Regions from separate parts of the Paenarthrobacter sp. A20 genome, predicted to be linked through region 1. Evidence: predicted binding sites of a transcription regulator. Region 1 holds the regulator's gene; each other region holds the start of a gene.

Region 1 (10,643 bases):
GTTCACGCAGGACCCGGAGGTCCTCAAGGCTTGAAATTCCCCCCGAGGCCACAACAGGCTTTCCGGTCTTCTCCACCATCTGGCGCAGCAGTTCCACGTTCGGTCCCTGCAAGGTGCCGTCCTTAGTGACGTCAGTGACGACGTAGCGGGCGCAGCCGGCATCCTCAAGGCGGGCCAGGACCTCCCAGAGGTCCCCGCCTTCCTTCGTCCAGCCACGACCGGCGAGCGTAGTACCGCGGACATCAAGACCAACGGCGATCTTGTCACCGAAGCGGTCGATGGCCCTGCGGGTCCATTCGGGGTTCTCCAACGCTGCCGTGCCGAGATTCACGCGTGCAACGCCAAGGTCCAGGGCACGCTCCAGTGATTCGTCATCGCGCAAACCGCCGGACAGTTCCACCTTCACGTTCAACTGTGAGACAACCTCACTGATGAGGTCGGCATTGTTGCCACGACCGAAAGCGGCGTCAAGGTCCACCATATGAACCCATTCGGCGCCTGCGTTCTGCCAGTTCAGCGCTGCTTCCAGCGGTGTTCCATAGCTGGTTTCCGAGCCGGCTTCTCCTTGCAGGAGGCGGACTGCCTGGCCATCAACAATATCGACGGCGGGCAGGAGTTCCAGAACGGACTGGGAGGAGGTGGTCATGTGGGTCCTTGGAGTTCGAGGGTGGCGCGGTTATTCGAGTGACCGGTTCAGGTACCGGGCAGCGTCAAGAGATAGGCGGCCAGCAGGGACATGCCCGCCAGCACGTAGAAGGAGATGGAAACCCAGCGGGGCTTCTTCTGCTGATGGAAGGAAATGCCGCCACCCACCAGCACACCGGCGAGGCCCATGAGGACAACAGACCACATCTAGGCGGCACCGCTTCCAGATGCTGCCACACCTGGCGTGCCGGGCTTTTTCAGCCCGTCCACCCAGTTCCGCAGCAGCCGCGCCCCGGCGTCCCCTGATTTCTCGGGGTGGAACTGCGTTGCGCACAGCGGGCCGTTTTCGACTGCAGCAATGAAGCGTGCACCGTGCTCGGACCATGTCACCTGGGGCGGGGCCATGCGGGGCTGCACAACATCGAAGTTCCATTCCTGGACACCGTAGGAGTGCACAAAATAGAAGCGCTCCTGCTCCACCCCGGCGAAAAGCTTGGAACCTTCGGGAACGTCCACGGTGTTCCAACCCATGTGCGGGACAACCGGAGCAGGCAGCAACTCCACTTTGCCTGGCCACTCTGCCATGCCTTCAGATTCAGTGCCGTGCTCAACCCCGGCCTCGAAAAGGACCTGCAAGCCGACACAGATGGCCAGCACAGGGCGCCCGCCGGCCACCCGGCGACCGATCATGCGGATCGCATCCACGGCCTTAAGTTCCTTCATGACGGTCTCGAACGCGCCCACCCCGGGAACGACGAGTCCGTCGGCGTTGAGGACGTCTTCCGGCTTGGAACTCAACACTACGTGGGCACCGGCACGCTCAAGCGCCCGGACAGCGGACCGAACATTGCCCGAACCGTAATCGAGCACGGTGACAGTTGGCTTGCCTTCCGGCGACTCGGGCCTCACCGAAGCGATGGTGTCGGCCACCGCGCCGTCCTTGAGGACCTGGCCGCTCACAGTGCCCCCTTCGTGGAGGGGATGCCCTCGACCCGGGGGTCGGATTCCACCGCTGCACGGAGTGCCCGCGCAAAAGCCTTGAACTGTGCTTCCACAATGTGGTGCGGATCGCGGCCCGCCAGTACGTTCATGTGCAGGCAGATTCCGGCGTGCAAGGTGATGGCTTCAAAAACGTGGCGCGTCAAAGACCCAGTGAAGTGGCCACCAATGAGGTGGTATTCCTGGCCCGCGGGCTCGCCGCCGTGCACCAGGTAGGGCCGACCGGAAACATCCACGACGGCGTGGGCCAGGGCTTCATCCAAGGGAACCGTAGCTTCGCCAAAGCGGCGAATGCCGGCCTTGTTGCCCAAAGCAGTGCGCAGGACTTCGCCGAACGTAATGGCCACGTCTTCCACCGTGTGGTGGGCATCGATGTGGGTATCGCCAGTGGCCTTGACGGTCATGTCAATCAACGAGTGCTTGCACAGCGCGGTCAACATGTGGTCATAGAAAGGCACAGAGGTGCTGATGTCCGAGACACCGGACCCGTCCAGGTTGATCTCCACCAGGACGGAGGATTCACTGGTGGTGCGCTCCATGCGCGCGGTGCGGGCAGCGGACGGCGTGGCGCCGGTTTCGCTCATTGGGACGTCCTTATACACGAAGAGTGGGTTGGGTCTATGGACAAGTTTAGGCGCGCTGTGGCGGCTGGCCGTCCAGCAGTGCTTCCAGCGCCTCAAGGAAGGCCGTGGTTTCCGGCTCGGTCCCTGCGGTGACCCGCAAGTGTCCGGGAATGCCGACGTCGCGAACCAGCACACCCGCGTCAAGCAGGCCTTGCCAGATGGCGTGCGGGTTCACCAGCCCGCCAAAGAACACATAGTTGGAGTCCGAGGCTGAAGGCTTGAGACCCATGCGCAGGAGTTCAGTCACGATGCGGTCGCGTTGGACCTTGATGTCCTCGACGTCGGCCATGAGGGCCTCACGGTGGTTGAGGGCCGCCAGGGCAGTTGCCTGAGTAACAGCCGACAGGTGATACGGGAGGCGGACCAACCTGATGGCGTCTGTAACCTCGGGTGCTGCGGCCATATAGCCCAGCCGGGCGCCCGCGAGGGCGAAGGCCTTGCTCATGGTGCGGGAAACGATCAGACGCTCGCGCCCGGGCAGCAAGGTCAGGGCACTTGGCGTGTTGTCGTGGGCGAACTCGTGATAGGCCTCGTCGACGATCACGATGGCCTGGCTGGCCTCCCCGGCCTCGTAAACGGCCTCAACAACATCCAGGCCCAGGCCTGTTCCGGTGGGGTTGTTGGGCGAGCACAGGAACACAATGTTGGCTCCTGTTTCACGAACCTGCGCTGCCGCCGACGCCGCATCCAAGCCGTAGTCCTCTGCCCGGACTCCGCGTACGTATTCGGTATCCGTGCCACTGGCCAGCAGGGGGTACATCGAATACGTGGGCGGGAATCCGAGTGCCTTCCGACCGGGTCCGCCGAATGCTTGGAGGATCTGCTGCAGGACCTCATTTGAACCATTGGCTGCCCAAATGTTGTCCGGGGTGAGATCGTGGCCAAGGTATTCGGCCAAGGACTCGCGCAGTTCGGTGAACTCCCGGTCCGGGTAGCGGTTCAGCCCCGTGGCCGCGGCGGCAACGGCTTCCGTGATGGCCGCCTGGACGTCCGCGGGAACGCCATGAGTGTTCTCGTTGACATTGAGCAGGATAGGAACGTCAAGCTGCGGTGCGCCATAAGGGCTCAGTCCACGCAGGTTGGTCCGGAGGGGTAGTCGGTCTAGTCGCTCAAGCTGGTCACTCACCAAGACAGTTTAAGGGGCTACCGGGACTGCCGAGTAACTGTGACGCCGCGCCACCGGATCCAGCCACGGTGGAACGCGCTAGCTTGCCGGGACGAACAAACGCTGCCCGGGCTGGATCCGGCCACCATGGAGGTCGTTGAGCTGAATGATCTCGGAGATGACATCCCTGGGATCGCGCTCCGGAGCAGCTGCGCCGGCGATACCCCACAGCGACTGCCCGGGCTGGACCGTCACGGTCACCGCGACCGGCGGCTGGAGCTGCGCCTGCGAGTCCGAGGCCTTGGCAGGGGACGTAATGAAACCGGCCAGGCTCAGCAGCGCAGCCACCAGCAGCATTGCGGGGATGCCAAAGAAGACCATCCGACCCCGGCGGGTAAGACGCAGGCGCGTCGGCGCCTGGGTAGTGCGGAAATCAGCGAACGTAGTGATTGCGGACATGAGCTGAGCCCTTCTGAGCTATTGCCTTGCGCCGGATTCCGGTACATGGCTGCCAATTCTTTGTGTTCCCCTCCCCCGATCCCGGATGTTCGAACACTCTGTTCGAACATCCGTCATCCGGTTCGGGTTTATAGAACACATATTCGAACCTTGCTATGACATTTTTAGCACTTATCAACGAACGGTGTCGAGACTCGCTAGAACAAATGTTTGATAAACGCCTGTGCCTGCCCTACGTTTGAGTGAAGAAACAGCACTGTTTCAGTGGAACAGGAGGGTCTGACATTTTTTGCAGACCCGACACCCCTGGATCGTTCCGGGGCGAATGGAAAGGCACTGGCGAACATGGCAGCGAAAGCCACAGGCGGCGGGGCACCCCTGCGGAGCCAACAGCCTCAAAAGAGTCCCAAGAGCCTGACTGTCCGGCAGAAAAAAATTCTGGAGACCATCCAACGCTCGGTGAATGACAATGGGTATCCGCCAAGCATGCGTGAGATCGGTGACACCGTCGGCCTGGCAAGTTTGTCGAGTGTCACGCATCAGCTTTCCCAGCTCGAGAAGCTCGGCTATCTGCGCAGGGACCCCAAGCGTCCCCGTGCCATGGAAGTCCTGATGCCGTTGACGTTGGATGGCGGACCAATTCCCGGCGTCGAAGCCCCTGCGACGCTGCGCAGCGCGGGTGGCCTTGCCGTCACGGAGCTGGCCAGCGCCAGCGATACTGCCATGGTTCCCCTGGTGGGCCGGATCGCTGCAGGCGGCCCCATCCTGGCTGACCAGGCAGTGGAAGACGTCTTGCCCCTTCCCAGGCAACTTGTGGGCCACGGCGAACTGTTCATGCTGAAGGTGGCAGGCGACTCAATGATTGATGCCGCCATCTGCGACGGTGACTGGGTTGTTGTGCGCCGCCAGAACGACGCCATCAACGGCGACATCGTGGCCGCACTGCTGGATGACGAGGCTACCGTCAAGACGTTCCGTCAGCGCGATGGCCACACGTGGTTGCTGCCCCAGAACACCCAATACGAGCCAATCCTTGGCGACCAAGCCACCATCATGGGCAAGGTTGTCTCTGTTCTGCGTTCCCTGTAGGTGCCCACTAGGTAGGTACCCCAAGCCTCCTGGGCGGCTTTTGCCGCACCCAGGAGGCTTTGTTGGCCCCACGAGGCATTGTTGGACCTAGGAGGCCTTGGCGGAGCCCAGGCGTTCCAGCACGCCGCGCACAACCGCCCTGTCCGTCGTCGCCCAGAACGGCGGAAGCGCAGCCCTCAGAAAACCGCCGTAGCGTTCCGTCGACAGCCGTGAGTCAAGCACGGCCACGACTCCCTTGTCTCCCGTTGAACGGATAAGGCGCCCAGCGCCTTGTGCCAAGCGGATGGCGGCATGCGTTGCTGACACGGCCATGAAGCCATTCCCGCCCGACTGGGCGACTGCCCGGGAGCGGGCAGTCATCAGGGGATCGTCGGGGCGCGGGAAGGGAATGCGGTCAATCACCACCAGACGGCACGAACCACCCGGCACGTCGACGCCCTGCCAGAGTGACATGGTGCCAAACAGGCAAGTGTCCGGCTCATCTGCGAATTGCTTCACAAGGGCAGCCATGGTGGATTCGCCCTGGCAGAGAATGTCCATGTCAAGGCGCAGCCGCATGGCGTCGGCGGCTTCTTCGGCAGCTCGCCGCGAAGAGAAGAGACAAAGCGCTCCCCCGCCGGATGCCCGGATGAGGTCTTCGAGCTCATCGAGAGCCTCGGGCGAGGTCCCACGCCCCGGCTTGGGCAAGTGCTTCGCAACATACAGCACCCCCTGTTTGGGGTAATCAAAGGGCGATCCAACATCAATCCCGGTCCAGCTCGGGGCGCCGTCGCCGATGAGGCCCAGACCTCCAGCCGCCGGTTCGAAGGCAGAGCCAATCGCCAGCGTGGCGGAGGTGAGCACCACGGTGTGGCCCGCGAAGAGGCCTTCGCGCAGCCGTCCCGCGACGCTGAGTGGCGCGATGTTGATCAGTGCCGGTGCCGTTTCATCAGGCTGCGAGTAACCCTGTTGGGGGTCGAAGGTGCTGTTGCGGGAAAACCAGACCACTTCCCGGTTCTCCTTGGCGGCCAGCATCCGCTCGCACAATTCAAGAATGAGCATGAGCCGTGAGCGAGCGAGCTGCCTGCCGCCGTCGACCGCGTTGGAAGAGTCGGTCTTGGAATCTGAGAGCGCCGCGCGGGTCGCATCGCGTAACTGGTCAAGGCAGTCAAGCTGTTCGTCGTTGAGCCCACTGGCCAGCAACCCGTTGGGCACCCCTGCGATGGCCATGTCCAGGCGCTCCGCCGCAGCGTTGAGGGCATCCACCGTGATGGCGGTGTGCTTGCGTGCGCTTGACGCCGCGGCATGAACCATGGCCACAGACAACTGGCCCGAGACCGCGCCGGTCACGCGATCCTGCAGCTCGTGTGCCTCGTCCACCACCACGACGTCATACTCAGGCAACACAGCCAGCCCTTCAAAGGCGCTGACGGCAAGCATGGCGTGGTTGGTGACGACGACGTCGGCCTCACCCGCGCGGGACCGCGCCAACTCACTGAAGCACTCTTCAGCCACCGGACACTTCTGCGCGCCGAGGCACTCCATGGAGGTCACAGAGACTTGCCGCCAGGCACGGTCCGTGACGCCGGGCATCAGTTCGTCACGGTCGCCGGTGGTCGTCTTTTCGGCCCACTCGCGGAGGCGGACCACTTCCTTGCCGAGCTGTGACTGCGGTCCGCCCATGGATGCCGCGAAGTGCGGCACGCTGGTGTCCTCGCCTAAGGAAAACAGCTGCCCCTCGGACGGCTCTTCGCTGGGGAACCCACCTTCCAGCTTCTGGCGGCAGACGTAGTTGGCCCTGCCCTTCACGAGCGCCACGTTGACGGGTCGTTCAAGGGCAGGGTTGATGGTCTCCAACAGCCGGGGAAGATCCCGGCCAACAATCTGGGTTTGCAGTGCCAAGGTGGCGGTGGACACGAGCGTCGGTTTGTTGCTGTCCATGGAATGCGCGATCAACGGAATCAGGTACGCCAAAGACTTACCTGTTCCCGTTCCTGCCTGGACCAGCAGGTGCTCCCCGGTTTCAATCGCCCGGGTGACATGTTTGGCCATTTCGTGCTGGCCGGCACGGCTTTGACCGCCCATGCCGGCGACAGCACGATCCAACAGCTCGAGGGTGGCTTTCTCTCCCACCGATTCGACGGCGTCCGCCGCCACCTTCTCAACCATTGCTGACGAAAGACTCCAGTTCGGCTGCCAGGCCCTCGCGGACCATGACCACCACGCGGGTGCCGTCTTCCTCATGCTCCAGGTTCAGGATCTCCGAATCAGAACTGTGCAGCTTGCTGATCATGTCTCCCCGGTCGTAGGGAATAAGCAGCTCAAGCCGTACGCCCGGCCGCGGAATGGACTGGCTGATGTCTTCCAACAGCTCAGCGATGCCCTGGCCTGTACGAGTGGAAACCACCGCATGGCGGGGCTCCTTCTGCTTGAGGCGCTCCACGACGAAAGGATCCGCCACATCGACTTTGTTCAGGACGATGATCTCAGGAACCTTGCGGGCGTCCACTTCAGTGAAAACAGCCCGTACGGCAGCGATTTGACCTTCTGGGTCCGGGTGCGAGGCATCCACGACATGCAGGATCAGATCCGCGTCAGCAACTTCCTCCAGCGTCGACCGGAAGGCCTCAATCAGCTGCGTTGGCAGAGACCGGACGAACCCAACAGTGTCGGCCAGCGTGTAGCCAATGCCATCCGGAGTCTGGGCTTTGCGAACGGTGGGATCCAAGGTAGCGAACAGGGCGTTTTCCACCAGGACACCGGCGTCGGTCAAGCGGTTCAGGAGCGACGACTTGCCGGCGTTGGTATAACCGGCGATAGCGACAGAAGGAACAGCATTGCGACGACGGTTGGCACGCTTGGTCTCGCGGGCCGGCTTCATCGCGGCGATTTCCCGACGCAGTTTGGCCATCCGCGTGCGAATGCGACGCCGGTCCAGTTCGATCTTTGTTTCACCAGGACCACGCGAGCCCATGCCTGCGCCGGCTCCACCCACTTGGCCACCGGCCTGGCGGGACATGGAGTCGCCCCAGCCACGGAGGCGCGGGAGCAGATATTCGAGCTGTGCAAGCTCAACCTGGGCCTTGCCTTCCCGGCTCTTGGCATGCTGGGCGAAGATGTCCAGGATCAGGGTGGTCCTGTCCACGACCTTGACCTTGACAATGTCTTCAAGGCCGCGGCGCTGGGACGGTGCCAGCTCAGTGTCCACCACTACGGTGTCCGCACCGGTGGCGGCAACGATGTCCTTGAGCTCCTGGGCCTTGCCCGATCCCAGGAAGGTGCCCGGGTCCGGCTTCGTGCGGCGCTGGACCAAACCGTCAAGGACCTCGGAGCCGGCAGTTTCTGCCAGCGCAGCAAGTTCGCGAAGCGAATTCTCGGCATCGGCCAGGGTGCCTTCGGTCCACAGTCCGGCGAGGACAACGCGCTCAAGGCGCAGCTGCCGGTATTCGACCTCGGTGACGTCTTCGAGTTCAGTGGACAGACCTGCGGTGCGGCGCAGTGCGCGGCGTTCAGCCAGGTCTTCCTGGTCGCCGTCGTAAATGCTGTGTTCCTGGTCAAGCGTCGAAATCGCCTGCGCCTTGCCGAACACACCATTGGCTTCGTTGTCATCGGATGACGGCGCAGGTACATCCTTGGAAAGTATCCGGTCGATGACGGCCTGGATTTGTTCAGGACTCATGTCCTGGGCGTCGGAATCGGATCCGGAGTGCTTCTGGGTGGTCATGGTCTCCTTAGACTGTTCGGCAATTCCAGAATAGTGCTGTTTGTTGCTCAATGGGGCGCTATTCGCGCTGGGCTGACGGGCTTGGGGCAAAAGGGCCTCCTGTGCTGAACGGCCACCCGTGGCATGGGCAGCGGTTGCTGTGTTCCGGCGTGGTTGGATCCGCGCAGAGGTTCCTGGCGACCTGGAGACTGCACACTGCCCGCCTCGACCGTGCAACCGCAATGGTTGGCGGATCAGGAAGCTGACTGGATAGTGGGATCTTCAAGGAGTCCGTGACGGGAAAAAGCCAACGGATTGTGCCGGTAGGACCTGCCTGGCGGAAAGACCCGTGCTTGGCTGATGGCCAAGGCGGGCCTGCATCGCGGGCGGTGCCGTGCTCCGCCTGATGAACCAGGCGGGTTTCGGCTATTTACTCGAAGATCAAGAACATGCGTTCCACATTATCACCCGGTGTCAAACCACCCCTTGGCCGGGGCAGTTTCCCATGGCGCCGTTAGCCAACTAATCTGGCAAATTATGGAGTCTGCACACTATTTCACCGCCCAACCAGCCGGACCTTTCACCAGAAAGCCCCTCACGGTGGAACTCGCTGGAGCCACGCGCCAGTTGCAGACCTCCTCCGGCATCTTCAGCCCCGACGGCGTCGACAAAGGTACCGCGATACTCTTCTCGGAAGTTCCGCCGCCTTCGCCGCAGGGAAACCTCTTGGACATCGGCTGTGGCTGGGGTCCCATCGCCTTGACGTTGGGCTTGATGGCACCCCATGCCAAGGTGCACGCGGTGGACGTCAACGAACGGTGCGTCACGCTGACCAACGAGAACGCCGCGGCCCTGGGCTTGACCAACGTGACGGCGAGCCTCCCCGACGAGGTGGACGCCGGCGTCGAATTCGACACGATCTGGTCCAACCCGCCCATCCGAATCGGCAAAGATGAACTTCACTCGCTCTTGCTGAAGTGGATTCCCCGCCTTGCCCCAGGAGGCAATGCATGGCTGGTGGTTCAAAAGAACCTTGGCTCCGATTCCCTCCAGCGGTGGCTCGCCGGTGAACTGGACAGCACTTACACGGTTTCGCGCGAGAGTACGTCCAAGTCTTTCAGGATTATTCGGGTCAGGAAAGCGTCCCAGTAGCCACGATGACGGCAGGGCCGCTGAGCTCTACGTGCTCGCGACCGCCCGCGCCGGGGAAGAACTTAACGTCAACGACGCCGCCGGGAACCTTGACGTGCCAATCGTTCGGCGCCGTATTGCCGGCCCAGTGACGGATGGCGACCGCGGCGGCACAGGCACCGGTACCGCATGACTGGGTCTCCCCCACGCCACGCTCATGGACTCGCATGGTGATGGTGCCCACGCCCTCTTCAACCAGCGGCTCTGCAGGAACAACAAACTCGACGTTCGTTCCGTTGGCCGGCTTGGGATCAACCACCGGCGCTTTGAACAGTTGCGTGGCCGAAAGCTCGCTGATCTCCGCAAGGGCAACCACGGTATGTGGATTGCCCATGCTGACTGAGAGGCCTGGCCTTGCCACTTCCAGCCCTTCAGCGCTGACCAGGGCATCCATGGCCTTGCTGGTGGCTTCCTGCGGGAAGATGAACTCCCACGGGCCCATATCCACGGCATAGCCGTTGGCGGTGCGAACCACTTTCTTGATGCCGCCGCGTGTTCCGATGGTCAAAGTTTCGCCCGGACCCAGGTCCACCAATTTCTCGGCAATGAGGAAGTGGACAAAGACACGAACGCCGTTACCGCACATCTCCGAGAGGGAACCGTCGCCGTTTCGGTAATCCATGAACCATTCGGCGTCCGGATCCTTCTCAAGCAGGTCCCGGCCCTCAGGGAGAAAACGTGACGGGACGGCGCGGATAAGGCCGTCTCCACCAATCCCCACATGCCGATCGCACAGCTGTGCAACCTGCTCGGGAGTGATCTCGTGCGCGTCTCCGGGGTCGGCAATCAGGACGAAGTCGTTGCCCGTTCCGTGGCCCTTGGAAAACCCAAGACCGGTAAGGCTGGAAGC
Region 2 (10,643 bases), 240 kb from region 1:
TCCGGTGATGGGTCCCGTCCGGTGATGGGTCCCGTCCGGTGAGCGGCGTAGCCTTGGCGGCATGGGGAAACTATTGAGAGCAGCACCACGCCTTACATTGACCTGCGGAGCCCTGATGCTGTTGGGAACGGGGTGCGCATCGCTCGGACAGCCGGCCGGCGGCTTGCCGTCTGCCAGCCTGCCGTCCGCCGGGAGCCCAACCCCGGAAATCCGACCGGAAGTTGTGCTGTGCCAAGGCAACGAGGTTTCGCGTCAGGCGCTGGACAATCCACGACCGGCCAGCGAGCTCGGCCCGGAGGCCGCCCCGGCTCTCGCCGGCCGTGGGGTCACGGCTTTTGACCCGGTCACCTGGCTGATTGCGCAGGAGAGCAGCGATCGTGTGATGCTCATGAACAAACTCGCAGCTCCCCAGGATCACGGCCACGGCGATGTCCGCGACTACATGTATATCGTCATTTCCACCCACTCCATGGCATCGGAACCAGGTAAACCGGTATGGGCGGTCGTCGAGTCATCGACCTGCACGCCCACGCTGGACCTTGGCGAGCTGAGAGCCGGCGCAGTCACTCTTGATCCCTCGTTGCCGCCGGCCCCTGAGTCCGATCGCGTGGCTCTCCTCGTCACGGAGTTCGACTGCAACTCCGGGAAGAACGCCGAAGGCCGGATTGACGTCGTCAAGCTCGTCGAAACAGAGTCCACGGTCGAGGTCGTCCTGGGGGTGCAGCCCGCCGGGGCGCAGTGGGCCACCTGTCAGGGAAACCCGGCGACGCCCTTCGCTGTCGATCTCGAACGGCCGCTCGGGAACCGTACCATCCTGGACGCCGCCGTCCTGCCCGCGCGCGAGATCACAGCACCAGCCCGGCCGGGAACCGGCGGATAGCTCTATCTGCCTTCCCCGCCCCGGCGGGGACCAGCAGCCATGCCATCTCCGGCCCGCGATTTCACGGTTCCGCGGGTAGGTTTCGGGTGGAGATCGAACAATGTCCGCCAACCGCTGTACACTCAAGTATCGAACATATATTCGAATAAAGGTGTGTTGTGGGCGTGATCGTCGGCCCCCGCGTGATAGATGCGGGCTTTTCCCTGATGTCGGTACTGCTGGCTCCAATCCCGGTGGCGGCAGGGTATCCATCGCCTGCCCAGGACTACTTTGACGGCAGGATCGATCTCAATGAGCACCTGATCAAGGATGTCACCAGCACTTTCGTGGTGAGAGTGACGGGGCAATCCATGGAGGGTGCCGGGATCAGCGATGGGGACGAGTTGATCGTTAACCGGGCGCTGGAGCCCAAGGACGGGTCCGTCGTCGTGGCTGTCCTTGACGGTGAGTTGACCATCAAGAGGCTCCGCGTCACGCCCTCAGGGGTGATCCTCCAGGCGGACAATCCCAAGTACCCGGACATTCGCGTGCCGGCAATGTCTGAGCTGACCATCTGGGGCGTGGCAACCACGTGCCTGCATCACATCTAGCTGTCGCCGCCCCCGCTGATCCCCGAGTTGATCCGTTCTATCTTTGAGTGCACATACGCGACATATGCACTTGAAGGATGGGTCTACTCTTCGATGGTGTCAGTCCGGGCCGGAACTGCTCGAGAGCGCAGCCGTGACACTTCGGATGCTGGCCGAACCGACCCGCCTCAACCTTCTTTGGCAACTCGCCAAACTCCGGCTCATCCAGGAGACCATCAACCACGCCGACCACCAAGTCAGGGGCGAACCCGCCCACGACTAACCCAAGCGGTGTGATCAGCGGCAGGTTGATATCGAACTGGAGCTGATGTTGTGGGCGGAGTTCGGTCGCTGCTGCAACGCGGTTTCTTGTCGCCGGTCGGCGGTACAGTTGATGCATTCGAAGATATATTCGAATGCATGGGGTGTCCTGCGTGATGATTGCGGGCATGCGTGCTAGTGGCGAACGCAAGGAGAATGATGTCCAAGCCAGCTCTCATGCATCAAATGCAAGAGATTGCCCATGTGGATATCAACTGCTTCTATGCGTCGGCGGAGAGGGCATTCAACCCCGCGCTGGAGGGCAAGCCATTGATTGTGTTGTCCAACAATGACGGTTGCGCCGTGACCAGGTCGCCGGAAGCCAAGAAGCTGGGCATTGGGCTGGGGGAGCCGTGGTTCAAGATCGCCCCACGGGCCAAGGAATGGGGGCTGATAGCGCTCTCCAGCAACTATGAACTGTACGGCGACATCAGCTCCCGGGTCATGGAGCTCCTGGCCCGCTACTCGGCATGGCAGGAGGTCTACTCCATTGACGAGGCGTTTCTCGGAGTCAGGGGACAACCGCAGGACTTGCTGGAGCTGGGAAGCACCATCAAGGCAGCCTGCCAACGGCATGTGGGGGTTCCGGTCTGTGTCGGAATCGCCCGCACCAAGACCCTGGCCAAGCTCGCCAACAAATGGGCTAAGCACAATCCAGCCTTCCACGGCGTATGCCGCTGGGACTCGGTCCCCGAAGCCCAACGCGAAGCTCTCATGGCACGGCTGTCCGTCATTGAAATCTGGGGTGTGGCAACGCGGCTTACCAAGCGCCTGAACGCCCTGGGAATCTTCTCAATCCTGGACCTGGTCCGCGCCGACCCGATTGCTTTGCGGGACAAGTTCTCGATTGTCATGATGCGAACCGTCCTGGAACTCCAAGGCACGCCCTGTATTCCCATGGAGGAAGAGAGAGTCGGCCGGGACCAACTGATCTTCTCCCGCTCGTTCTCCACACCGATTACGACGACGGACCAGCTGCGGCAGGTGCTCAGCGTCTACGGTCAAATGGCCAGTGCCAGGCTGGCCAAGCACGATCTTCAGGCCAAGCTCCTAACAGCGTTTGCCGCGACGTCCGTCTACAACCCGAACGATAAGTCCTTTCCCACGGTCACCGTGAGGCTGCCCATGCCCACGTCGGACCCCGTGCTCCTCACCAAGGCCGCACACGCGCTGGTCCCCAAAATCCAGGAAGGCGTGAAGTATGCCAAAGCCGGAATCATGGTCACGGACCTCCGTCCCAGCGGCAACCAGAAACCGTTGGAGATCTTCGAGAACCGTCATGAGGAGCGCGGCATCGGCCCCCTGCTGGAGCAAGTCAGCAAGCGGTATGGCCGGGGCTCCATCGGCCTGGGCCACGCCGGCATTAAGGGCGGCCCGGACTGGTCCATGAAACGGGACATGCTCAGCCCCCGCTACACCACCAACTGGGACGAACTTCCCCTGGTGAAGGCGGCGTAGCGTGGCAGGGGACGAGGAAGCGGAGGACCTACGCCCGCAGCCGGTAACCGCGCTTCACGACGGTCTCCACGAGCTTGCCATCCGGCAGCGAGGACCGCAGCCTGCTGACTGTCATGTCCAGGGCGTGCACGGAGCCACGCAGGTCCAACAGGTCCGAGAGCGCTTCCCTGGACAATACGGCTCCGCCCGCGCCGAGCAGGGCCCGCAGCAGCAGGAGGGGGGCCGGTGCAAGGTCCACCACCTCACCGTTGATCCGCAGGCAGCGCCCACGCAGCTCGATCGTTGCGCTCTTGGTTTCCAAACGGCGCACGTGGTTCAGGGACAGGTGCTCCGTCACCAAGCGGATCAAGGCACCCATCCGGTAGCGGTCGGGGATAAGGGGCGTCAGCCCGGCGTCGACCAGTGGCTGTGCGGTGACCGGCCCCACCGCGGCAACAGTCACCGGCCCCTTAAGGGCTTCGATGAGCTGCCGGTAGAGGCCCATTTCGTGAGCGGTGCTCCACATGGCATCCACCGCGGGGGCGCTGGTGAACGTCAGTACATCGAGGTTCCCGCCCACCACGGCTTCGATCAGGCGCGGCAGTTTGTCCTCGCCGTCGGGCTTCACCCAGCGGTATGGCGTCACGGTCAGGACCGTGGCGCCGGACATGCGGAGCCGCTCCAGCTGGCGGACGTCGGTGTATCCGTGCAGCTGCACGGCCACGGTCTTGCCACGAACGCCTTCGGCCAGCAGCATGTCCACCAGCGTGGCCGTGGTTTCGTCACTGCTGATTCCGACGTCGGCAAGACCGGCAGCGCGCACGGCACCGCGGGCCTTGGGGCCACGGACGAACATGCGGCAAGCGGACAAGGCTTCCAGGAGTTGCTCGCCGATGCCGAACGAGTCCGCGGCCTCGCACCAGCGGCGCATTCCGTAAGCCGTGGTGGCGATACAAATGTCCGGCTTTGCCGCAATGATGGTGCGGGTGTCCTCGATGAGGACCATGTCTTCCTGCACAGGAGCGATCTTCAAAGCGGGGGCGTGCAACACGCTCGCACCGCGGCGCTCCAATGCCTCAATGAGGTCACGGGAACGGCGGTGCGAGGTGACGCCGATTCGGAAGCCATCCAGCGGCGCATCGGCCGCTTCGGATACTCCCGGAGCGGCGGTGGCGTCGTGGACTTCGAGGGCGCGTGCAACAGTCATGTGTTCTTACCTTCAGGCTTCAAGGAGCGAAGCCGCGAGGCGGCTCAGTTCAGCGGATGCTTCAGCATGATTGCGGTTGGCTTCAGCCACCCGGACCACCTCGCCGATGACCAGAACGGCCGGGTTGCTGCAGCCGGTGGCTGCAGTTTCGATCGTACCCAGATCAGCGATGGTGGTGCGCTGTCCCGGACGGTAGCCACGTTCAACGACGGCCATGGGCATGTCCGAATTCATCCCGGCCCGACGCAGGCCTGCCGCCAGCTGGGGAAGGGTGCCGATACCCATGAGGACCACGATCGTGCCGCCAAGGCCGGCAAGGTGGGTGTGCTCCTTCTCGGTCAACGGGGCGTGGCCGGACACCACGGTGAACATGTGGCTCACTTCGCGGTGTGTCACCGGGATCCCTGCCGCTGCAGGAACGGAGATGGCACTGGTGACACCGGAAATCACCCGTACCGGGACGCCGGCCGCAACACAGGCGGCCACTTCCTCGCCTCCGCGGCCGAACACGTATGGATCGCCGCCCTTGAGTCGGACCACGTTCTTACCCAGCAGGGCAGCTTCCACCATGAGCTTCTCGATGTCACGCTGAGTCACCTTGTGGAGGCCAGGCTGCTTTCCGACATCCACCAGCTCGGCAGAGGTCAGGTCGGCCAGTTCCTGGTAGGGAGCCAGCCGGTCATAGAACACGACGTCGGCATCCCGCAAGGCGTCGATGGCACCAACCGTCAGCAGGTCCAGGGCCCCCGGGCCTCCGCCTACCAGGGTGACGTGGCCCTCAGCGCCCGGGGCGGGCTCGAACGCAACAGGGATTCCGGCGTCGCGGCAGCGTTCCACCAGCGGCAGCCAGCCAGCCCCGCCGTCGTCCACTACTGCCACCAGGAACGGGCGCTCGGGGAGCTGGCCGTCGCCGGGCACACCCTCCGGGGTGCTCAGCCGGTACACATGGGCACCGGCGCTCTGGTAGCGGCGGATTGCTTGGCGGGCGGACTTGTCCGACCCCGTGACGAGGACGTCACGGCCGGTGAGATCGATGGTGAGCTGCATGGGAGACCCCTAGTTTTCTGCGCCGACGGTTTCGCTGCGGACCGGGATGGTGGAGGCAATGAGCACACCGCCCTTTTCTTCGTTCGTGGCCGGACGGATCTGGCCCCGCTCAGGAACGAAGGAGATGGATTCGTCCTTCTGGTTGGGAGCGTTGACGAAGGAACGGAAACGGCGGAGGCGCTCCGGGTCCTTCAACGTCTCAGCCCACTCGTCCTCGTAGGTGTCGATGTGCTTGGCCATGGCTGCCTCAAGCTCTTCGGCGATGCCCAGGGAGTCGTTGACCACTACCTCCTCGACGTGCTTGATGCCGCCGTCAAGCTCCTCCTGCCAGCGAGCGGTGCGCTGCAGGCGGTCGGCGGTGCGGATGTAGTACATGAGGTAGCGGTCGATGTACTTCAGAAGGGTTTCGTCGTCCAGATCCTTGGCGAGCAGCTGGGCGTGGGCCGGGGTGGCGCCACCGTTACCGCCGACATACAGGTTCCAACCGTCCGCCGTAGCGATCACGCCAACATCCTTGCCGCGGGCCTCCGCACATTCGCGGGCGCAACCGGAGACACCCATCTTCAGCTTGTGCGGGCTGCGGAGGCCCCGGTAGCGGAGCTCCAGTGCGATGGCCATCGCCACGGAATCCTGGACACCGAAGCGGCACCACGTGGATCCAACGCAGGACTTCACCGTGCGCAGGCTCTTGCCGTACGCCTGTCCGGACTCGAAACCGGCATCCACCAGTTCCTTCCAGATGTCCGGGAGCTGCTCAAGGCGGGCACCGAACATATCGATGCGTTGTCCGCCCGTGATCTTGGTGTAGAGGTTGTACTTCCCGGCAACGGCCGCGATGACGCCCAGGCCCTTGGGCGTGATCTCGCCACCTGCGATGCGGGGGACCACCGAGTAGGTGCCGTCTTTCTGCATGTTCGCCAGAGCGCGGTCGTTGGTGTCCTGCAGCGAGCCACGTCCGGCATCCAGGACATAGGCGGAGTGCTGGCTGGCCAGGATGGAGGCAATGGTCGGCTTGCAGATATCGCAGCCCGCACCGGTGCCGTACTTGGCCATGATCTCTTCGAAGGACGTCAGTTCCAGCACGCGGATGGCGTCGAAGAGTTCCTGGCGGGAGAGGCTGATGTGCTCGCAGAGTGCCTTGGAGACCTCGATGCCGGACTTCTTCAGCTCGCCTTCGAGGAGCTTCTTGAGCATGGGGACGCACGATCCACACTGGGTACCGGCCCTCGTGCAGCCCTTGAGTTCGCCGAGTTCCTGCACAGGAGCGTCGCCTTCGCAGGCGCCGCAACCGTTGATGGTGTCGCGGATGGTTCCGGCGGCCACGTTGTTGCAGGAGCACAGGATGGCGTCATCGGGGAGCTCGGTCTCCGGGGCCTCGCCACCGCCGGCAGCGCTCAGATAGGCACCGGGTTCGGCGGAGAGCTCGCGGCCCAGGAGCGGGCGGAGGCTCATGTAGGGGGAAGCATCGCCGACGAAAATGCCGCCCAAGAGGGTCTTGGCATCATCGGTGGTGACGATCTTCTGGTAAACGCCGCGGGCGGGGTCGGCGTAAACGATTTCGAGGGAGTGCTCGGTCCGGGCGAAGGCGTCACCGAAGCTGGCAACATCAACGCCGGACAACTTGAGTTTGGTGGCAGTGTCAAAGCCCGGGAAGGTCGCTTCGCCACCGTGCAGGCGGTCGGCAACGATCTCGGCCATGGTGTTGGCGGGAGCCACGAGGCCCAAGCACATGCCCTCGAAGTTGGCCACCTCACCGATGGCCCAGATCCCGTCCACTTCGGTAGCACAGAAATCGTTGATGACCACACCGCCGCGCTGGCCCAAGCTGAAGAGCTGCTCTTCGCCTTCTGCCGCGCGGAAAAGGTCGTCGCGGGGTTTGACGCCGATAGCCACGATGACAAGGTCGGCGTCGATGGTGCGGCCGTCGGCCATGAGGACTCCGGTGACGTTGCCGTCGTCGTCCGTAACAACCTCCGAAGGGAAGACGCCACCGTGGACCTCGAAGCCCTTGGCTTCAATCAGCCGACCGAGGGCCTGGCCTGCGCCTTCGTCCAACTGGGTGTTCATGAGCCAAGGCGACCCGTTGATGACCACCGGAGTGGCACCGAGCTGCTCGGTACCGGCCGCGGACTCAAGCCCCAGCAGGCCGCCGCCGATGGTGACTGCGTTGACCTTGCGTCCCAGCTTCGCGCTGAGCTCGGCGATGGCCTTGTTAATGGTCCAGACGTCTTCGAGCGTGCGGTAAACGTGGGTGTGCTCGGCGCCGGGAATGGGAAGCCGGGCTGCATCCGAACCCGAGGCAACCACCAGGTGGTCGTATTCGTACTTGTTGCCGGCGGCCGTGAGCACACTCTTGGCAACCGTGTCGATCTTGACGGCGCGCTCGCCGGTCTTGAGGGTCAGGGCCTCGTGGTCCCACATCGATGCCTCGCCCAGGGTGAGGTCCACGTCGGTTTCGGTGAGGGCCTTGCTCAGCGCCACTCGGTCATAAGGGAGGTGGGCCTCTTCGGTCAGCACCGTAACCTGCCAACCTTCAAGTCCCCGGTTGACCATGGCATCGGTGAAACGGTGGGCAGCGGGACCGCCGCCGACGACGACGATGCGGCGCGGGTTCTCTGTACTTGAAGTGTGTCCGGTCACTGGTGGGCCTTTCGCAGATGTTGCAGACGGATCTCCGCAACTTGTGGTTCCAGCCTAGGGACGGGCAGTTTCGCTTCAGTTTCCCTTATGTTTCGTGATCTTAACTTCTGCATCACGAACGCATTTCCGGGGGCGTGAGGTCTCTTTTACGCGTTGGACACAAACGCGCACCCCTGTTGAAACACCCCCGCCCTAGCGTGGAGGAGTGGCCGCAAGCGTGGCCCGGTCCGGGGGAGTGACGGTGGAAATGCCAGCACCCGGACACAGTGAGAGGGGCTGAAATGACCGTAATTCTGGACCGTGCCGAGGACCTGACCACCACCGCCACGTGGCAGCGTGTTTGCCCGGTGGCAGAACTGGAAGTGGCCTGGGGCGAAGCGGCACTGATCGCCGGACGCCAGGTTGCCCTGTTCCGCACCGCGCCCACCGAGGTCTTCGCTGTGGCACAGCAGGATCCTGCAACGCTGGCCAACGTCATGGCCCGCGGCATCATCGGATCCCGAGGCAGCAGGCCGACCATCGCGTCGCCACTGCACAAGGAGGTCTACGACCTCGAAACCGGGGAGTGCTTCACCAACCCGGAACTTACGCTCGCCGTCTTCGCCACCCGTTTGGTGGACGGTTTCATCGAAGTTGAAGTCTAGGACTCCTACAAACCCAATGCTTCGCGGACATCCCTAAGGACATCGTCCAGGGAGGTCCGTGCTGCTTGGCGTGCCTCGGGCAGTTCGGCCGCGGACTCAACGGCCTGGATGACTTCCAGGTAGCACTTGAGCTTGGGCTCCGTGCCACTGGGACGGATAATCACGCGGGTGAGGTCCCGGGTCACATACAGCAGACCGTCCGTGGGCGGCAGGGCCTGGCTTCCTTCTGCCAAGTCGGTGAAGACCTCGACGGCGGAGCCTCCGAATGCTTCGGGCGGGTTGACCCGCAGGCGGTTCATCATGGCGTCGAGCAACCCGAGGTCTGCCACCCGGATGCTCAACTGGTCACTGGCGTGCAGCCCGTGCACCAGGTACAGGTCATCAAGGGTGTCGAAGATGGTCCTGCCCTCAGCTTTGGCGGCGGCGGCCAATTCGGCGATCAGGACTGCTGCGGAAATGCCGTCCTTGTCGCGCACCAGTTCGGGCGCCACACAGTAACCCAGGGCTTCCTCGTACCCGTAGGTGAGGCCGGGAACCCGGGAAATCCATTTGAATCCCGTGAGCGTTTCCTCGTGCGCATACCCGGCTGCTGCCGCGATCCGTGAGAGAAGGCGTGAGGACACGATCGAGTTGGCGAAGACGCCGCCCCGGGTCTCTTCGCCCGCACCGGCGGCCATGCGCGCTACGACATGTGCGCCCAGTAACGCACCCACTTCGTCCCCGCGCAACATCCGCCAAGCACCGGTGGCGGGATCCAAGGCTGCGACTGCGGCGCGGTCGGCGTCGGGATCATTGGCCAGAACGATGTCCGCATCCGAGTCCGCGGCAGCCGCGAGAGCCAGGTCAAGCGCGCCGGGTTCTTCCGGGTTGGGGAAGGCAACAGTGGGGAAGTCAGGGTCCGGTGCCGCCTGTTCAGCCACCAGGGTGACGTCCGTGAAACCTGCGGCATTAAGGACTGAGACGGCCGTTTCGCCACCCACACCGTGCATGGGAGTCAGGACGATCTTGAGGTCCCGGGCGGGAAAGTGTTCCCGATCTGCCAGGCCGGCCATGGCAGTTTCATACTCTGCGGTGATGGCGTTGGGCAGCACGGTCCAGCCGGCCGCGGCCAGCTGAATCGAGTCCAGCGCCCCCACAGCCTCGATCTTCGCCGCGATTTTTGCATCGTAGGGGGCCACGATCTGGGAACCGCGCCCGCTCTCCGGCACAGCGTGCCGCCCCAGGTAGACCTTGTAGCCGTTGTCCTGCGGCGGGTTGTGGCTGGCTGTGACCATCACGCCGCCGTCGCACTCCAGTGACCTGACCGCGTAGGCGAGCAACGGCGTCGGGAGCGCCGCCGGCATGAGGAACGTCTCGATTCCTGCTGCGGTGAAGATTGCCGCGGTTTCCTCGGCAAAGATGTCCGAGTTGTAGCGGGCATCAAAGCCGACGACGGCGCGTGGCTGGGTTCCCGGCGCAGCTGCAGCGACTGCTTCGTTGAGGAAAGCCGCCAAACCTGCCGCGGCTCGACGGACAACGACGCGGTTCATGCGGTTGGGACCGGGGCCCAGTGCTGCGCGGAGGCCGGCAGTGCCGAACTGCAGGGTGCCGTTGAAGCTGTCGCCCAGCTCCTGGGCTGCTCCCGCATCACCGCCACTGGCGAGTTCGGCGAGCTCCACGAGAGAGGCCGACGTCGCCGGATCCGGGTCTTGGGATGCCCATTCGCGGGCGTCGGTGAGCAGCTGTTCAAATGCGGCATCGCTGGATGTCATAGGGACAAAACTATCCTCAATGAGCCGCGAAGGGGCAACGAGGGGCAAGATCCCTTCCCCCAAGAGGGGTCTTAATGGGTGGGATCCCGCTCATCGGCGGCACTAAAGTGAGCGCGTTCGCACGGTGAAGTCCGTGTCGCCATCCAG
Region 3 (10,643 bases), on a different contig from region 1:
TGCACCCACTCGATGAACTCAGTGGCCCTTTTTTGCCAGTGACGTTCGACGTTGAGCGCGATCCCGTCCAGCCACCCAGGAAACGCCGCGTCGAGTGCTTCGCTGGCTTCTTTTGCGAGGAGGCCGCGCCGCTTCTGATGTCGTAGAGCAACGAGAGCTCCGGCGAGGCGTTCAGCCTCACTTCCACTCTGACCATCGGAGGTAGGAAGGCCGCCAGTGCGCTGAACGTAGGCGGCTATTTGGTGCGCCGATTCCACGTACGAGCGTCTGTTAGTTGGTGCGGATGGCAATGACTTTGGAGCCTTCCGGGATCAGTGTTTCGGCGGCCGCTTTGGCGTTCTCGTACGTCTCGCCTTCGGCGTCGACATGGCTTACTTCGCCGGTGCCGGCCTCTACTGTCAGGGTTACTTTCACTCCCATATTTTAGGCCGCCTTGCCTTGGAAGGTCCGTTCGAGCCCAACGAGCAGGGCCGGCGTCCTGTCGCTGCGTCGGAGGTCCACGGGTCGTGATCCCTGCAGGGCGGGAGAGGGGACCATCATCCAGAGCGCGAAGTAATTGTGTGGGATCCGTAGCTCCATGGCCCGTTTGAAGAGTTCCAGCACCACCGGGTCCAGGGTCAGATCGGGCCGGAACTGATAACCAGGGCAATACGTCCCACCGTCCAGGAAGACCCTAACCAGCTCCCGCATGACCGGCTCGGGATCCTCATGCACGGCAGAGAACCGTTCCCGGACCTGTTCCAGGCTGGGAAGGTGGAACTCATTGCGGATCCGCTCCCACAGCTGTTCAGGGACATGGGAGCGGTACAGATCAGCCGGCACTAGCTGATGGATTCCAGCTGCCACACGGTAGCCAGCGGCTCCCGCCGCAGCGTGAACGTGCGCAGTTCGGCATTGGATGACGGTAATTTGGCTTGGAGTTGCCAGTGTTCGACGCTGACCAGATCGCCGGTGCCGACCGCTGCCCGGGTCCGGGTTTCCCACCATGCGTCCCTGGTGAACCAGTGAGCGGTGTGGACGTCGGGATCGACCATCCAGATCCGGCCGTCGTGGCGGATCGCCAACGGTGTGCCGTCGGGGCTGAACCGGACATCGACGTCTTGGGGGGTCGTGGGTGATTCGGGTGCAATGGTCATTGCGGTTTCCTTTCTTACCTTGGCGCCGGTCAGGCGGCCTTGACGAGGGGGAGTTCGTCCCAGTGGGTGGTGTACCTGGGGGAGAGCATGTCGCGTTTCATAGACCAGTCCGGCCCGCCTTTGATCCCGGCATGACCGAGCCCGATGGAGCCGCGGCCGTACCGTTTGGCTACGTCTTCGAGCAGGATCCCAATGCCGCGTTCTTCGTGCGGGTTCTCGAACAGTTCCAAGGGTTTCTGGTTCCCGGACGGGCGCAGGTCGGTGACCATGATCCCGGCCCGGACATACTTCACGCCCTCGTAGACCTGGGGGAGCAGCGCGTGGGCGGCCTTCGTCAGCAACACCGGGTCAGCGGTGGGCATCGGCAGCGCCAGGCAGACCGAGGGGAAGGACTTTTCGTTTGGGTTGAAGTGCGACGTCGCCGCGAACGCCGTCAACACTTTCGCTTGCAGGCCGTGTTTAGCCAGACGTGCGGAGGCCATTTGCGCGTACACGCTCATGACCTGCCGCAACCCTGCCGTTGTGGTGATCGGTGTGGAGAAGGACCGGGAGAAGATCAGCTGGTCCCGGCCGATCCGTTCCTCTTCCATCGGAATACACGGGGTGCCCTGCAGTTCCAGCACGGTGCGCATCATGACGATGGAGTACTTGTCCCGGATCGCGACCGGGTTCGCCCGGGTCAGGTCCAGGATTGAGAAGATCCCCATCGCGTTCAGACGCTTGGTCAATCTGGTGGCAACGCCCCAGATTTCGATCACGGACAGCTTGGCCATCAGCGCTTCGCGCTGGGCTGCCGGCACTGATTCCCAGCGGCAGACACCGTTGAAGGCAGGGTTGTTCTTCGCCCACTTGTTGCACAACTTGGCAAGGGTCTTCGTGGGTGCGATCCCGACGCAGACCGGCACGCCGACGTGCCGCCGGCACGCGGCCTTCATCTCCCGGCCCAGGGCCAGCAGCTCGTCCGGTTCGCCCTTGACGCCCAGGAACGCCTCATCGATGGAGTAGACCTCAAGCCAGGCTGAGTAGCGACCCAGCAGCTCCATGACCCGGGCGGAAATGTCCCCGTACAACTCGTAGTTGCTCGACAGGGCCACCAGCCCCCATTCCTTGGCCCGTGGCCGTAGCTTGAACCACGGATCGCCCATGACAATGCCCAGGCGCTTCGCTTCTGGGGAGCGGGTGACGGCGCAGCCGTCATTGTTGGAGAGCACGATGACCGGTTTGCCCTCCAAAGCAGGGTTGAACGCGCGCTCGGCCGAGGCGTAAAAGCAGTTGACGTCCACGTGCGCGATTTCCTGCATCCGGCGCATCACCGCGGGCTTAGACATGGTGCAGGCACCTCGTGGCCACGCCCCAGATCGTCAGTTCCGACAAGGCCGGAACCTCAATATCAGGGAAGCGTGGATTGTCGGCCTGCAGGATCACGCCTGTGGGTGTGATCCGCAGCCGTTTGATCGTTAGTTCCCCGTCCAGGACGGCGACGACTACGGAACCGTCCTTCGGTTCCAGTGCCCGGTTAACGATCAGCTCGTCCCCGTCGCTGATCCCGGCTTGTTCCATGGATTGGCCGGTGACCCGGACGATGAAGGTGCTGGTCACGTCTTTGATCAGGTGCGCGTTGAGATCGATCCGTCCGTCAAAGTAGTCCTGGGCGGGCGAGGGATAGCCGGCGGCCACCGCTACCGGTGACAGCTGAACCGTCACCAGAGAGAGTCCCGCGTCTATCACACGGGGGCCAACTATCACGCCCACAACACACCCTTTATTCGAATATATGTTCGGGTTAACTGTACTCCAGGGGGACCGACACGATAGCCGCCCTAGGGGCGGCATGGACGGCTTGCACGCCAATAGGGGACAGCTTTGAGCTGTGCGGAGGGCTCCACCTGCCCCCAGTGGGCACAACCCGTCCACCACGGCCATTACGGGCGGTTAGGTCACCCCGGCCGGGGTACGTTGCAGGTATGCAGCCATTGGTTCTGATGGGCATGGTTCTGGGGGCCGCCATCCTGTGGATTGGCTTCGTTTTCTTCATGCTCTTCCGCCTCGATCGGGCCCAGAGAAGAGCCCAGCGGGCCGCTCGTAGAGACGCCCATAGAGACACGGAATGGAACCTGGCCAGAAAGAAGGCCCGGGGTTCTGTGAAGACTTCGGTCCGAGGTCTCCGGAAGCGTGCCGCGTTTCCACGGTCACGGCGTTGAGTCAGGACAGGCGAAAGGCCGGACAGGCTTCTGGGTACCGCTATCCGGCCTTGCCGGCAGATTACTGAGGCATTGATCGGCGAAATGGGGGATTATCGCCGTCTGCCACTAATCCGCTGACTCAATTGAAGACCTCTCCCTGGTCCTGCACACGAGTAGTTGGTACTCGTTTTTCAAGGGCGCCACCCAAGCCCCCTACTTGGCTTCCGCCGGGGTCTGCCGTCGAACCAAGTCCGTCCGTGCCGCCCGAACAAGAGACCAGCCATGTAACTGCCGCAGGCTGGTAGGAGCTACCTTTTCAGATGCGGCGGGAGTTCTACCTCATCGGGATCCAACTCTGGACGGACCCGGACGTATCCGACGGGGTGTCTGAAGGATTTGCCGGTCCACGCGACGTCGGCCGATATCTCAACCACTATCGGCTCGATCAGCGTCAGGTGGACCGGGTCTTTGTCTTTGCTGAATCTGTTCAGCGAGGTTTCGGTGATCTCGTCGGGAAAGGGATGCCCTGGCAGGGCCGGGCGGAGCTGGCGGCCCAGATCACGCCCCGCCCGTGTGGAAAGGACGGTTGACCGGCCCACGATCCGCAGCTGCCCACCCACCGGCAATCCGGTGATGATGGCTTGCGGTTGCGTTATCGGGCCTATGACGGCTGCGCAGACCGTATCGAACGTGCTTTTTGTCTTCAGCTTCAACCAGGACCTAGCGGCGTCATAGGGCTGGGATCCCCCCTTGAAAACCAGCCCTTCGACCCCTGTGGCTGGCAGGTCCTTCAACCACGTCTTCGCTAAGTCCATGTCCGCGGTGGTGGGGGAGAGGTTCAAAGGGGCGGCCCAGCACCGGGCCAGTTCCTCGAGCAGCTGCCGGCGGCCCGTGAAAGGGACGCCCCGGATGTCCTGCCCGGCAACGGCCAGCACGTCAAAGGCTGCGAACGATGCCGGCAGTTCGTGAACCAAGGCCGGCAGAGCCGTCCTGGAGCTGACCATGCGGCGTTGCAGCGCTTCGAAGTCCAGCCGGTCCCCGTTCCAGATGACCGCTTCACCGTCCAGCACCACGCCGGGCGGAACCTGGGCCCGTACAGCTGCGCATAGCTCAGGAAAGATCCGGGAGAGTTCTTTGCCCTGCCGGCTCCACAGGGTCACCCCTTCAGAATCACTCAGAACTATCGTCCTGTAGCCATCCCATTTCGGTTCGGCCCAGATCCCGCCCGGGAGGGCATTGGGTCCGGGGAACCTCTTGACGAGTTTCGCCAGGGCAACAGCAACCGGTGGTTGCAGTGCCCGCGGGATGGACTCGCTCATGGGATCCCGTTCTGTTCGTGCCGGTACGTGCGGCCGGCCATAGAAGTGGCGCCCGGTTACAACTCCACGGGGTGCTCAACAGCGAACCGCACGGGGGACTCGCCCTTGATCAGGTTCTCCGGTTCGGGATTCATGACAGACATGGTGATCTGATCGATGAAGTATTCAATATCCGCTTCGGGGACATCATCGCGGGCTTCCATGGGGCCGGGACGGCCAACTTCGAAACCGGTGATCTCGTCGTACTCTTCCACGCACATCTCCAGGGTTTCCTGAACTGCGTTCGCGAAACCCTCGGCCGTCTCCGGATCCAGGAAGCCCTGGATCTCCAACTCAGCGCTCTTGTCCTCGTTCTGGACGTTCACTTTAAAACCAAGCATGCTGCTCCTTTGGGTGTCGCTCTGTCTAGTAGCGCTGCTGATCCGGGCGGCGCATAATCTGAACCGCGCTACCAAGGCAGACCACGCCGGAAACCATCAGGATCACGGCGGAGGCAATGAGGTACCAGGTGCCGCCGGTGGTCAGGGCGCAGTAGAGGCCGTACACAAGGAAGCCAGTCCCCAATAGCGCCCAGATCAGCGCTGCGTTCTTCTTGTCCATGGCCCCAGCCTAAAGGCCAGAACGGACCTTCGCTGCGCTTCGGACTGTAAAAGCATTTCTTGGCCTTACATGTGGCTGGGTTGTTCTCCGTACAAGGCCACTGATCGTAGCCGTCCGGGGGCCCGACCCGTCAACCCACGCAACCGGGCAATCCCACGCGGTCGCTGCGCTCCCTTATTTCGCGGGATTCCCCGGTCACTCTTCGGGGTTGACGGCCCACCCTCGACCGGCTGGACCAGTGGGGGCCTCGCACGGCGGGGCAGGAAGGAGGTGGCTACATGAGCATCGACGAAGCGATCAAGCTCGCGACTTCGGTCGTGAGCTTGATGACAGCTGTCATCGCTCTACTCTCCATGCGGAACGCGCGCTTAACAAGCAAACGCTCCCGAGCTGGAACTCGGAAGCGCAAGCGTAAAGCAAGGAAGTAGGTGTAGCTACGAAACCCGGTGGTCGTGACCGCTTTGGTTGCGGCCACCGGCTCCTTCTCAGACTAAGTCCTACTCACCGATAAGGAAACCTCATGGATCCACTGACCATCGTGAACTTCGTTCTCTCGCTCACAGCACTGGGAGCGGCGATCCTGGCGTACCGCGCCACCTCCAAAGTCCCCAAGGAAGACGAAAGCTAAGCCGGATCCGGGGCGGGCCTGCCACACGGCGGCCCGCCCTACCGGGCCGGGTCGCCCTTCGGACTCCGAATGAACCGTCCTACGAAGTCAGCGGGTTAACAACACAATCGCTATCGCCACTCCAATGAGGACGGCAAATAGCCCGACAACGACCATGTACCCAGGCTCTGGCCGACCCATCAACTTGGTGCCCGTCTTAACAAACCTTGCTTGCTGAGAGCCTTCCATCAACTTGCTGAGCGCCTTGCGCTTTACGATCACGAGAACACCGATAAGTACGGCCACTCCCGCAACAACACTTCCAATGAGTAGCTCCACGGTTCAGGTATCCCATCCTAAAGATTGAGGCCAGCCTAGCCCCTTAGGGCCAGCATGCTCGCGGGGCTCGCACCCCTTTTTGGGCGTCCACTCTGCTTCGCTCCGTGGCCGGCTGTTGGGCCCGGTCCCGACGTCGCAGAGCTCCGCCGTGCCCGGTCCTGTTGTGTCTACGACGTTTTTGGCTGCTGTCCTTCGGATTGTACGTGTCCGCTCCACCCCGTCTAGCCCCTCGCAGGCTCCGGGGCCTGCGGTGTAGGAAATGTCCCTACGGCGCTCCTGCGTCGCTTATTTCCTCCGGGAATTTCCCACACCTTGCCCAAGGGTAGACAGGCCTCCGTCGGCCACAGCTCCGCAAGCTTCGCCAGCAGCCAAAAACAACAGGGGGAGAGGGGAGCTGGCCGGTCACCATTGGTCGCCCCACCCACCCAACTTCTCGGACAAGAAGGAGCAACACCATGAACGCAATCAGCGTCCAGACGATCACCACCGAGGACACCGGCGAAACCATCCACGACGTGCCCGTACTCGTGGATTACCACATGAACGACGGCTACGACTGGATGGAACTCATCTCAGAACACGGCTGGGTAGTGATCCCCAACTGGGGATGCGACGGCTGGGACCTCGGCCAGTGGCCCTACGTCATGGTTGCCGGAACCCGCACCGCCGACGCGATCGGCAACCTGTTCGGCATGGCCACCTACTGCGAGGGGGACGTGAAAACGACGTTCTACCGGACCAAAGCCCGCTTCTGGGACGCGATCACCGAAGAGGCTTTTTCCCACTGGAAGAACGGGCAAGCCCAAGGCCCGGAAGACCTGCCCGAAGCCGCCGCAGAGCTACCCAGCCGCTACCGCATCCCGCCCACGTTCCAACCAGCAGCCGCCGCCTAACAGCCCCTTGACTCCTTGCCGGGCGGACCCCCACCGCCCGGCAAGGCACCGAACCAGCAAAGGACCAGGAACAATGACCGAAAACCGCAGCATCACCAACAGCCCGGCCCAAGCCGTGGTCTTCCTCGAAACCCTCGCCGCAATCATCGAGAAGTCCCCCGTGGCCTACAGCGCCACAGGTGCCGAAGACCTCGCCGCGCACATCCGCGGCATGGCCGCAGCCGTCACCACCGGGGCCAGCGTGAACCCCGGCGAGCTGACCACCACCCGGCAATACGCGGCACTGGACTGGCACAACGAAGCCGTGGCCGTCCTGTTCGCCGCAGAACACCGCCCCACGTTCCTCTAGCAGGAACCGAGAACCGATGTGCTGCCCGGCCAGAGCCGGGCAGCACATCCCCACCACTTCAAAGGAGCCAGCACATGAGCAACGCCACCACAACCCCCAAAGGCATCACCGCCCTGATCTACCGCGACGCCCTGGGCACGGACTTCTCCAATCAGGGCATTTCCGCCCGCGTCATGGAGGTAACCGTCATCGGCGAGGGCATCGACCCCGTTTTCGAAGCGACCGAGGAACGGCCCGCCGTCCGGCTCGTCAAAAACGAGAGCTTCGACCGCGAAACCGTGATCCACGCCGAGCCGGTCGCCCCAGAGGACGAACCCGCCCCGTGGTACATGTTCGGCGGCACGTTCATCTTCAGCAGCGACTCACGATTCCGCCGCGCGGCCGGGCAATACGGAGCCATCCCGCTCCACGACCGCTGCGAGTAGACCGGAGGGTGGGCCGTTCGCCTTGTATGGGCGGGCGGTCCGCCGCAGGTGGCCGCTTGGGTGGGTGGTTGCCGGCGACGAACCGCCGTTCCCGCAACGGGGCCGGTGTTGCTCACCTGGTGCGTGCGGCAAGCCCATGCAGGGGATTGACCTGGGCGGATCCGGGATGGCCAGGGGAGGAGCAGGCTCGCGGGGCTCGCCCTGGTTTTCGCTGCGCTTCAACCAGTTGACGGGCGTCCGCTGGCGCGGCCGGCTGTTGGGTGCTGCCGGTCCGTCGCAGAGCTCCTGCCCGTCATCACCTGCTGTCTACGACGTTTTTGGCTGCTGTCCTTCGGATTCTATGTGTCCGCTCCACCCCTTCTAGCCCCTCCGCAGGCTCCGGGGCCTGCGGTGCAGGAAATGTCCCTACGGCGCTCCTGCGTCGCTTATTTCCTCCGGGAATTTCCCACACCTTGCCCAAGGGTAGACAGGCCTCCGTCGGCCACAGCTCCGCAAGCTTCGCCAGCAGCCAAAAACAACGGGGGGAGAGGGGAGCTGGCCGGTCACCATTGGTCGCCCCACCCACCCAACTTCTCGGACAAGAAGGAGCAACACCATGTTGAAGCACCTGATCGGGCTCTATGTCCCGGCGCGGCTGAGCGAAAGCGTCACTGTGCACAGCGTTGACGCCCGGCACGCGAGCCTTCAGATCATCGTCGGCGGCGGACTGGAATGCATCGCCCGTGGCGACTGGCAGGTCTACCTGAACGCGGAAACGCAAACCACCGGACCGTCGAACGTCCGTGCGGTGCAGCTGCTCCACGAAACCGGCCTCGACCTGCCGGTGACCGGGAACGCCGTGTTCCTGGGCAGGGCAGGACTCAGCCACGACACTGATGTGCCGGACTACCTGATCCGCAGGGCCGAAGCACTCTTCGATACCCGTCTGATCCAGCCAGCGGCCTAACCGCCCACGGTGGCCGGGAACCCGACGTTCCCGGCCACCCCAACCATTTACTTTCTCGGACAAGAAGGACAACACATCATGACTGAAAAACTCACCCTCACCAGCCCCGCTGACCTGCTGGCCTACGTCCCGCACCTGCTCGGAGGAACCCCCACTGAATCCTTCGTCGTGCTGACCGCCACCGTTGGAGCACTTGGCGCCACGTTGCGCGTGGATGCACCCATGGACGCGGCCCCGCTGGGTTTCGCCCAGACCGTGACCAGCCTCGCGGCGCAGGACGAGAACGCCACGGCCTGCTACCTCATCGTCTACACCGACGAAACCAGCACAGATGCCCGGTTCCCCTACGCCGCCCACGTCGCGGCCCTGGGCAACGAACTGGCCACGGCACGGATGCCCGTCCGCAAGGTCTACCTCGTCACCAGCACCCACTGGGCCGCTTACGGCACCACGGAGCGCAACCCGCTGGAACAGATCACCGACAGCAACGCCAACGCCACCCTGACCTTCATGGGAAGCGCCCCGAACGTGGACGTCTACAACCCGGCGTTGCTGGGCAAATGGGTTGAGCCGGTACAGGTGCCCGTCCGCACGGAGGAATCCGTCGAGGAAGCACGCCGCGAATGGGACAGTGCACTGGACGCCGACCGCATGCCGGACCACGAGACCGCACGGAAACTGGCGGCATGGTTCCAAGACAACTACATCAGGGACTTCCTCATGGCCGACACCATCACCACGAACAACGGCGTCATCATTGACATCATTCTGGGCAGGTTCAACGGCCGCCCCGACTGGAAGCGCGTGGACCACGCCGAAACCATCGCGTTCGAACTGATGAAGGCCGTCCCCGAAGGCCAGCGCGCACCCATGCTCACCCTCATGGGATGGCTGCAATGGCTCAAAGGCTACGGAAAGCACGCAGAGCGCTACCTGAAACTGGCCGTCGAGGACGTGCACGGTTACCGGTTCGCCGAACAGCTGTACGACCTGATTGGCAGCGTCTACATCGCAGAAGTGGCCAAGAACCAAGAAACCGCCTACAAGCGCCCCATTCGCTAACCGGTACGGCCGGGCAGGATTGGCAACGGTCCTGCCCGGCCCTCTCAGGTAGCGGGGCGGCCTCCGCCGCTGGCGCTCCCCCGGCCGCCATGACGCTGGCGCGGGCGCAGCGGCAACCAGCCAACGCAAAGGATCCACGGCTACAGTGAACTCCAACGAGAACACTGCACCAGGAGATCCAGCATGGGAACCGAATACATCCTGACCGAGGACGACAAACCCGCACCAGGGGCCAGCTTCCTCGAAGACGTCATCGAGCTGCAGCTGCTTACCGCCAATGAATCCCTGGGGCCGGTGGACTTCACCCACCCCCAGGAACACCACGACTTTTAGCACCACGGCAGCAACGACGCTGCACCACAGATTTCCTTTGTCCGAGGAACACATGAAGAGCCGGCACCCACCAGGGTGCCGGCTCTTCTGCCTTTACAGGAACAGTCGCACTCAGCGGAGATGGAACCGGAACCCAATGCCGTAGTGAACGGCACGGGCCCAGGTCTGCAACGTGGACTCGGCCATCCTCAGGTTGATCGCCTTGGCCTCGCTCCTGGCCGCCGCAACGATTCGGGACAGCGGCTGATCCTCCAACGCTTCAACCCTTGCGGTCATCCGGGAGAGTTCCAGCCTGATGCTTTCAGTATTCATGGCAACGTCCTTCACTTTAGGTCTACTTGACCTGGTGAACGTAAGGCCGAATTTCAAAGCGGTGTGGGACGGGGGCCCGTGTTGCTGTCTCAAGCATGCTCGCGGGGCTCGCACCCGTTTGGGCGTCCACTGCGCTTCG

The links. The regulator LexA, encoded in region 1, represses DNA repair genes until DNA is damaged. The targets are predictions, from matches to a motif close to TCGAACANNTGTTCGA.
Region 2: a site for LexA is predicted at 1,850-1,865, ahead of J3D46_RS11890 (Y-family DNA polymerase). Genes of this name have one in related genera too.
Region 3: a site for LexA is predicted at 2,903-2,918, ahead of J3D46_RS23565 (LexA family transcriptional regulator). Genes of this name have one in related genera too.

Annotation. Positions count from the first base shown of each region.
Region 1 is NZ_JALJWH010000001.1:2,767,996-2,778,638, reverse strand. It holds gene priA (bifunctional 1-(5-phosphoribosyl)-5-((5-phosphoribosylamino)methylideneamino)imidazole-4-carboxamide isomerase/phosphoribosylanthranilate isomerase PriA) at 1-646, opposite strand, end outside; gene J3D46_RS12955 (hypothetical protein) at 694-852, opposite strand; gene hisH (imidazole glycerol phosphate synthase subunit HisH) at 853-1,605, opposite strand; gene hisB (imidazoleglycerol-phosphate dehydratase HisB) at 1,602-2,228, opposite strand; gene J3D46_RS12940 (histidinol-phosphate transaminase) at 2,275-3,393, opposite strand; gene J3D46_RS12935 (LysM peptidoglycan-binding domain-containing protein) at 3,472-3,831, opposite strand; gene lexA (transcriptional repressor LexA) at 4,177-4,920, shown strand; gene J3D46_RS12925 (ATP-dependent DNA helicase) at 5,008-7,068, opposite strand; gene hflX (GTPase HflX) at 7,061-8,623, opposite strand; gene J3D46_RS12915 (class I SAM-dependent methyltransferase) at 9,140-9,754, shown strand; gene dapF (diaminopimelate epimerase) at 9,735-10,643, opposite strand, start outside.
Region 2 is NZ_JALJWH010000001.1:2,524,645-2,535,287, forward strand. It holds gene J3D46_RS11880 (hypothetical protein) at 116-880, shown strand; gene J3D46_RS11885 (LexA family transcriptional regulator) at 1,039-1,470, shown strand; gene J3D46_RS24965 (hypothetical protein) at 1,604-1,732, shown strand; gene J3D46_RS11890 (Y-family DNA polymerase) at 1,930-3,228, shown strand; gene J3D46_RS11895 (uroporphyrinogen-III synthase) at 3,257-4,414, opposite strand; gene cobA (uroporphyrinogen-III C-methyltransferase) at 4,427-5,461, opposite strand; gene nirB (nitrite reductase large subunit NirB) at 5,471-8,101, opposite strand; gene nirD (nitrite reductase small subunit NirD) at 8,383-8,745, shown strand; gene J3D46_RS11915 (phospho-sugar mutase) at 8,751-10,496, opposite strand; gene J3D46_RS11920 (glycoside hydrolase family 32 protein) at 10,599-10,643, opposite strand, start outside.
Region 3 is NZ_JALJWH010000002.1:43,917-54,559, reverse strand. It holds gene J3D46_RS23585 (hypothetical protein) at 271-414, opposite strand; gene J3D46_RS23580 (hypothetical protein) at 424-822, opposite strand; gene J3D46_RS23575 (hypothetical protein) at 822-1,136, opposite strand; gene J3D46_RS23570 (Y-family DNA polymerase) at 1,166-2,464, opposite strand; gene J3D46_RS23565 (LexA family transcriptional regulator) at 2,457-2,888, opposite strand; gene J3D46_RS23560 (ATP-dependent DNA ligase) at 3,628-4,638, opposite strand; gene J3D46_RS23555 (hypothetical protein) at 4,695-5,018, opposite strand; gene J3D46_RS23550 (hypothetical protein) at 5,044-5,238, opposite strand; gene J3D46_RS23545 (hypothetical protein) at 6,640-7,077, shown strand; gene J3D46_RS23540 (hypothetical protein) at 7,151-7,426, shown strand; gene J3D46_RS23535 (hypothetical protein) at 7,501-7,851, shown strand; gene J3D46_RS23530 (hypothetical protein) at 8,447-8,797, shown strand; gene J3D46_RS23525 (DUF4192 family protein) at 8,876-9,859, shown strand; gene J3D46_RS23520 (hypothetical protein) at 10,043-10,192, shown strand; gene J3D46_RS23515 (hypothetical protein) at 10,304-10,504, opposite strand.